Regions from separate parts of the Mycolicibacterium baixiangningiae genome, predicted to be linked through region 1. Evidence: riboswitches for the same ligand, from Rfam matches in the RefSeq annotation. Region 1 holds a riboswitch; the other holds the start of a gene.
What was found. Region 1 has a riboswitch for glycine ahead of gcvP (aminomethyl-transferring glycine dehydrogenase). Riboswitches for the same ligand answer to the same signal wherever they lie in the genome.
Positions count from the first base shown of each region.

Region 2: linked by a shared signal. The riboswitch ahead of I7X18_RS27970 (glycine cleavage system protein T) and the one ahead of gcvP (aminomethyl-transferring glycine dehydrogenase) in region 1 are both predicted to bind glycine.

Region 1 covers NZ_CP066218.1:2,911,973-2,915,450, forward strand. Annotated here, with positions in the region: gene I7X18_RS13605 (DUF1028 domain-containing protein) at 1-648, shown strand, start outside; gene I7X18_RS13610 (M20 family metallopeptidase) at 674-1,855, shown strand; glycine riboswitch at 1,869-1,967, shown strand; gene gcvP (aminomethyl-transferring glycine dehydrogenase) at 2,133-3,478, shown strand, end outside.
Region 2 covers NZ_CP066218.1:5,884,788-5,888,265, reverse strand. Annotated here, with positions in the region: gene I7X18_RS27985 (L-serine ammonia-lyase) at 1-806, opposite strand, end outside; partial or broken gene I7X18_RS27980 (serine hydroxymethyltransferase) at 959-1,249, opposite strand; gene gcvH (glycine cleavage system protein GcvH) at 1,246-1,647, opposite strand; partial or broken gene I7X18_RS27970 (glycine cleavage system protein T) at 1,728-1,916, opposite strand; glycine riboswitch at 2,113-2,203, opposite strand; gene I7X18_RS27965 (energy-coupling factor transporter transmembrane component T family protein) at 2,263-3,024, opposite strand; gene I7X18_RS27960 (ABC transporter ATP-binding protein) at 3,021-3,478, opposite strand, start outside.

The DNA of each region.
Region 1 (3,478 bases):
CGCGACACGGGCGCACTGGGGATGGTCATCTCCTCGTCCTCACCCGCGGTGGCGTCGCGCTGCCTGAACATCCGGCCGGGTCTGGGGGCGGCCGCCAGCCAGAACGTCACCGATCCGCGCCTGGGCGGCCTGCTACTCGACCGGCTCGCGGCCGGTGACAGTCCACGGGAGGCCATGTCCGCCGTCGTCGCCGGCCACGAGATGCGGGACTACCGCCAGCTGACCGTGCTGGACCGCACCGGCCGCTGCGCGGCGTTCAGCGGGGCCGGGTCACTGGGCAGGCACTACCACCTCGAGGGCGACGGTGTGGTGGCCGCGGGCAACATGCTCGCGGGACGGCAGACGATCACCGGCCTGGTGCGCGGCTATGAGCGTTCCACCGCAACAGAATTCGAACGCAGACTGCTCGACGGACTGGCCGCCGCACTGACGGCCGGTGGAGAGGAGGGCCCGGTCCACGCGGCTGGGCTGCTGGTCTACCGCGAGGTGGAGTGGCCGGAGACCACACTGCGGGTGGACTGGGCGGACGACCCGTACGAATCGCTGTGCGCGCTATGGGACGTCTGGGCGCCGCAGCGCGACGACTACGTCCGGCGTGCGCTGGACCCTGCGGCGGCACCGTCGTTCGGGGCGCCCGGTGACCTCTGAGTTCACCGACGACCCCGATGTGACCCTGCGGCGGAAGCGGGCGGCGCAGGGGTGTTTGAACCGGCGCTGGGACACGGTGCGCACGATCAGCACCGATCTGCACGCCGACCCGGAGACCGCGTGGCACGAGGTGCGCGCCCACCGTCGGCTCACCACGCTGCTCGAATCGGAGGGATTCGCCGTCGACCGCCGAGCGGGAGGGCTCGACACCGCCTTCCACGCCACCGCGGGGATCGGCCCCGTCCACGTGGCATTCGTGGCGGAGTACGACGCGCTGCCCGGGCTGGGCCATGCCTGCGGGCACAACCTGATCGCGGCGGCCTCGGTCGGCGCGGCGCTGATGGTGTGCGCAGCCGAAGACGAGGTGCCCGGCACGGGGCTCACGGTGCACGTCATCGGCACACCGGCCGAGGAAGGCGGCGGCGGCAAAATCCTCATGCTGGAGGCCGGACAGTTCGCCGGCATCGATGCCGCCCTGATGATGCACCCCGGCCCGGCCGACGCCCCGAGGGCGGAGCCGTTCGCCGTTGCGCACTGGGAGGTCACCTACCGGGGCGTCGGCGCGCACGCCGCGGCATATCCCCATCTCGGGGTCAACGCCGCCGACGGGTTCACCGTCGCACAGGTCGCGATCGGACTGCTGCGCCAGCATCTGCCCCCGACGGTGCGGGTGCACGGCGTGGTCACCGAGGCGGGCACGGCACCGAACGCGGTGCCCGACCTCGCGACGGGCCGCTGGTACGTGCGTGCGGGCAGCCTGGCCGAACTCGATGACGTCGAGCGGCGGATACGGGCGTGTTTCACCGCGGGCGCCACGGCGACCGGATGTGAACTCCAGATCCGTGACGAATCGCCCCGCTATTCGGAGTTCCGCACCGACGAGCAACTTCTGGACTGGTTCGTCGGCAACGCCACGGCCCTCGGTCGCGACATGACGTCCCCACCGCCGGACGGCGCGGCGGCGATGAAGACGGCCTCGACGGACATGGGGAATGTGTCCCAGCACGTCCGGGCCATTCACCCGTACCTCGGCATCGGTTCGTTGCCGGCCGTGAACCATCAGCGCGCATTCGCCGATGCCGCGGTCGGACCGCTCGCCGAGCAGGCGCTGCGCGACGGTGCGACGGCGATGGCGTGGACGGCGATCGACTTCGCCGCGGACGCGGCCACCACCTCGCGATGCACGCCCGCCGGCGCAGCCCGCTAAACTGGTTTCGCATCGCCCGTGTGCGGGAGAGCTCCGTGACTGCCAGTCACGGGCGCCGAAGGAGCAACACCTCTCCGTCAACCTCTCAGGCACCCAGGACCGCGCACGGTTTCGATGCCTCTGGAAAGCGGTGGATCAGTGGTCCGCCCGCCCATGGGGAAAGGCGTGGTTCTCGACGACCGAGAACCACCGCCGAATCTCTCAGGCACCCCGCGCGGGTCGACGACAGAGGGAGAGGGACCGTCCAGCGGTTCTGCGCCCGGTAGGAGACCCACCCGTGCTCGATGCTCATCAGCCCCGTTTCGCCGACCGGCACATCGGTCCCGACTCCGACGCCGTCGCGGTCATGCTCGACACCATCGGTGTACCGGCGCTCGACGACCTCGCCGCCAAGGCGCTGCCCGTGAACATCCTCGACGCGCTGTCGGCCGACGGTGTCGCGCCCGGCCTAGAGTGCCTTCCCGCTCCCGCCTCGGAAGCCGAGGCGCTGGCCGAACTGCGCGCGTTGGCCGAGTCGAACACCGTTGCGGTGTCGATGATCGGCCAGGGCTACTTCGACACCCTCACGCCGCCGGTGTTGCGCCGCAACATCCTGGAGAACCCGGCCTGGTACACCGCGTACACCCCGTATCAGCCGGAGATCAGCCAGGGCCGCCTGGAGGCGCTGCTGAACTTCCAGACCATGGTCTGCGATCTGACCGGACTCGAGGTGGCCAATGCGTCGATGCTCGACGAGGCCACCGCCGCCGCCGAGGCCATGACGCTGATGCAGCGCGCCGGCCGCAGCAAGTCCACCCGCCTGGCCGTCGACGCCGACGTCTACCGCCAGACCGCGGCCGTCCTGGCCACCCGAGCCCAGCCGCTGGGGATCGAGATCGTCGCCGCCGATCTGCGCCAGGGTCTGCCCGAAGGCGACTTCTTCGGCGTGATCGTCCAGTTACCCGGTGCCAGTGGGGTGCTCGTCGACTGGGCGCCGCTGGTGGCGGAGGCGCACGAGCGCGGCGCCCTGGTCGCGGTCGGCGCGGATCTGCTGGCGATGACGCTGGTGACCCCGCCCGGTGAGTACGACGCCGATGTCGCGTTCGGCAGCACGCAGCGCTTCGGGGTGCCGATGGGCTTCGGTGGCCCGCACGCCGGCTACCTCGCGGTGCACACCAAGCATGCCCGGCAACTGCCCGGTCGCCTGGTCGGGGTGTCGGTCGACGCCGACGGCGCACCGGCCTACCGTCTCGCGCTGCAGACCCGCGAACAGCACATCCGCCGGGACAAGGCCACCAGCAACATCTGCACCGCGCAGGTGTTGCTGGCGGTGATGGCGGCCATGTACGCCAGCTACCACGGCGCCGAGGGGCTCACCTCGATCGCCCGCCGCGTCCACGGACATGCCCGCGCGGTCGCGACCGGACTCGTGGAGGCCGGGGTCGAGGTGGTGCATGACGCGTTCTTCGACACCGTGCTGGCCCGCGTGCCGGGCCGCGCCGCCGAGATCCGCGACGCCGCGAAGTCGCACGGCATCAACCTCTGGCAGGTCGATTCCGATCACCTCTCGGTTGCGTGTGACGAGGCGACCACCGCCGACCACGTTGCTGCCGTGCTGGCGGCGTTCGGTGCCACGCGTGGCGG
Region 2 (3,478 bases), 3.0 Mb from region 1:
CAGTCCTCGGCGAATTCCGGTTTGCGGTCGGGGTCTTCGGCATCGAGGCGCTCGAACCAGGCCTTGGCCCGACGCCGCACACCCAGTACACCGGGGAGCAGGCCGTCGCGGCGGATGCTGCGCTGTTCGCACTCCATCATGACATCGCGGATGTGCAGCAATCTGGTCCGGACTTCTCCCCGTGTGCGGCTGTAGGTTTCATTGCGCAGCACGACCTCGCTGATCGGGACGTCCAAGCGGTCACAGATGCCGAGCAGCTCGTCGCCGGAGGTGTACGGCAGCTGCACCGGCGGCGCGGCGACGCCGTCGTCATGCGCCGAATCGTCGTCATGCGCCGAATCGTCGGTGACGACGAATCCGCCGCCGACGGAGAAGTAGGTCTCATCGGCCAACACATCGCCCCGGGCGTCGAGGGCCGAAAAGCGCATACCGTTGCTGTGCGTCGGCAGCACGATCTCGGGATGCAAGGCGATATCGCGTTCGCTGAGCCGCACGGGCACGGTCGCGTCGACACGGGTGATGCCGGTCTGCGCGATCTCGCGGGAGCGCAATTCCTTGTGTCTGGTCGGAATCGTCTCCGGCCGGCACCCTTCCAACCCGAGCAGGATGGCCGACATCGTGCCATGGCCGGCGCCCGTCGCGGCCAGCGATCCGTAGAGGTCGATGCGCACGTCGGCGAGCCGGTCCAGGAGGTGCCGATCCCGCAGCGTGGCGGCGAACCGATTGGCCGCACGCATCGGACCGACCGTGTGCGAACTCGACGGGCCGATGCCGATCGAGAACAGGTCGAACACGCTGACTGTCATGGCCGTGCCAGCTCCGGGTAGAGCGGATAACGCGTGGCCAGGTCATGGACCTCACCGCGGAGCGCGGCCAATTCGTCCGCGCCAGAGGCGATCAGCGCCTTGGCGATCAGGTCGGCGACGGTCCGGAAGTCGTCAAGGGTGAACCTGCGGGAGGAGTGCGGCTGGACGTTGGCGTACTCCGTGCCGAACAGCGCCTTCACCCGGTCGATCGCGAGTTGTTCGACGCCGTCGACGAATTCGCATCCGCCGTAGTAGCGCCGACCCGGGTACCCCTCGGCGTACTTGTTGGTCAGCACCGACCCCTGAGCCTGCATCACCGCCAGCGGCGCGTAGTTCTCCGAAGCGATCATCTCCAGGCCTGTCTCCTGGCGTAGCCGCTCCTGGTCGATCAGATGCGCGATCTCGGGGTCGAAGCCGGCTAGGGGTTCGTTGAGGACGGTCATGACGAGAGTTCGTTCGCCTCGGCGTATTCGGCGGCGGTCATCAGGGCTCCCAGCGCCGTCGCCTCGACGGCGAAGAGCCAACCTTCCCCGTACGGGTCCGCCGACACGATGCTGGGGTCTTCTACGGCGGTGGTGTTGATCTCGGTGACGGTTCCGGTCACCGGGGCGACCAGATCGGACACGGATTTGGTGGATTCCACCTCGCCGCACGCCGCACCGGCGGTGACCTCGGCGCCGACATCGGGCAGGTCGAGGAATACCAGGTCGCCGAGGGCTTCGGCGGCGACGCGAGTGATACCGATTCGGACAGGTTCAGCGGGCACCTCGGCGGAGGTGAGGGTCACCCACTCATGGTCGGAGCTGTACAGGCGGTCATCGGGAAGGTCGGACGTGGTCATCGTAATCCTCTCGGCGGCAATCGATCAGGAGCGGGGGCGCGTGTAGAACGGGGGTGCGGTCACCGTGTAGTCCACAGCCGTGCCGCCTGCGGGCCCCGGACGGCGATTTCACCCATGTGGCTGAGGTCGAACAGGCCGGCGGCGGTGCGCACGGCGTGGTGTTCGGCGAGCTCGCTGGTGTACTTCAACGGCATCTGCCATCCGGCGAAGTCCGTGAACGCTGCGTTCAGTGCGGCGTGCTCGTCATACAGCGCGGGGTGGTTGTTCATGCGTCTGCCGATGTCGGGGTCGGCACGAAAGGATGTCGGGACATGAGGGCAGCTCCAAGGTTCGAAAGCCCGGTGCGCACCGGGCCGGCGCCCTCCCCGCTCTGTCCTGAAACCTGAGAGTCTGGGACGCCGCGGACGGCGTCGTACACCTTCGGTAAGAGCCGCCTTCGCGGGCGGATCTTGTCTCCAGAGTTGCCTCGGCGTCGCGGTACTTGGGCCTGAGAGATTCCCGGGGAGGAGATTGCTCCTACGGCGCCTCGAGTTCGAGGTTCTCCCACAACGCGTCAACGGCGTATTCAGTTTGTTGAGTCCACAACATACACCCGCTCGATCAGCGGCAAGCCCACTACGCTCCGATGAACTCCCAGGCGCCATAGCCGATCGAGACGGCGATCGACGCCGCCGCGATGGCGACTCCCGCGAACACCAGGGTGCACTCCGGCGCCCCGAACCTCGAGGGCCGGGCCCAGGTGCGGTCGGAGTAGGCGCCGAATCCGCGCGCTTCCATCGCGGTCGCCAGCTTCGAGCCGCGGCGCAGTGCGAAGACGAGCAACGCGAACGCCTGGCCCAGCGCTCGCCGCACGCGGGCATGATCAGCGACGCCGCGGGCCCTGCGCGCGTAGCCCAGGTAGCGCCAGTCCTCGCGCAGTAACCCGACCAGCCGCATCCCCGCCAGCGCCCCCACGACGAAACGGGAGGGCAGTCGGAAGATCTGACCCAGTCCGTCCGCCAGTTCCGTCGCCTGCACATCGAGGAACAGGAACACCGACGGCAGCGCGATCGCCAGGACGCGCAGGAACATGGCCAACGCCAACTCGATGGAGCCGTCGCTGACGTTGATCAACAGGAAATGCCAATGCACGGTGCCGCTGACCTCACCGTAGAGAAGGTTGGTGAGGGCGGTCAGCCCGGCTGCGACGGTGATCAATCCGCCGCGAATCAGGAAGGACCGCAGCCGGACTCCGAGCAGCACCAGGAGCGGAATCTCCAGCACGAGCGCGGTGAGCGCCGAGACCCAGTCGACGCTCAACACGAGGGCGACGGCGATCACACCGGCGGTCAGGAGCCTCGCGACCGGGTTCACCGTCCGGCGGGCGCCGAGGGTCATCGTGTACCGCCGGCGGGCTGGGGCGCGGCGAGCGCAGGAAGGTCGATGCGGTCGTCGGCGAGTATGTGGACGAACTCGGCGTCGTGGGTCACGGCCACCACCGCCGTGCCCTCGTCGGCGATCTCGGCGAGCAGGTGGATCAGCTCTTCCCAGGTGCGGCGGTCCTGCCCGAAGGTCGGTTCGTCGAGGACGATGACGCCGGGTCGCGTCATCAGCACCGTCGCGACGGACAGTCGCCGCTTCTCGCCACCCGAGAGGGCGTAGGGGCTCTGGTCAGCCAGGTGGGCGAGGCGGAGTCGCTCCAGCAGGGCGTCGCCCAGCGTGGCTGTCTCGGCCGTGCCCCGTTTGAGCGCCCTGGGCCCGAGCAGGATTTCGTCACGCACCGTCGCGGTGAGGAACTGGTGTTCGGGGTCTTGGAACACGCTGGTGATCCGGGTGAGGAGTTCCTTGGAGC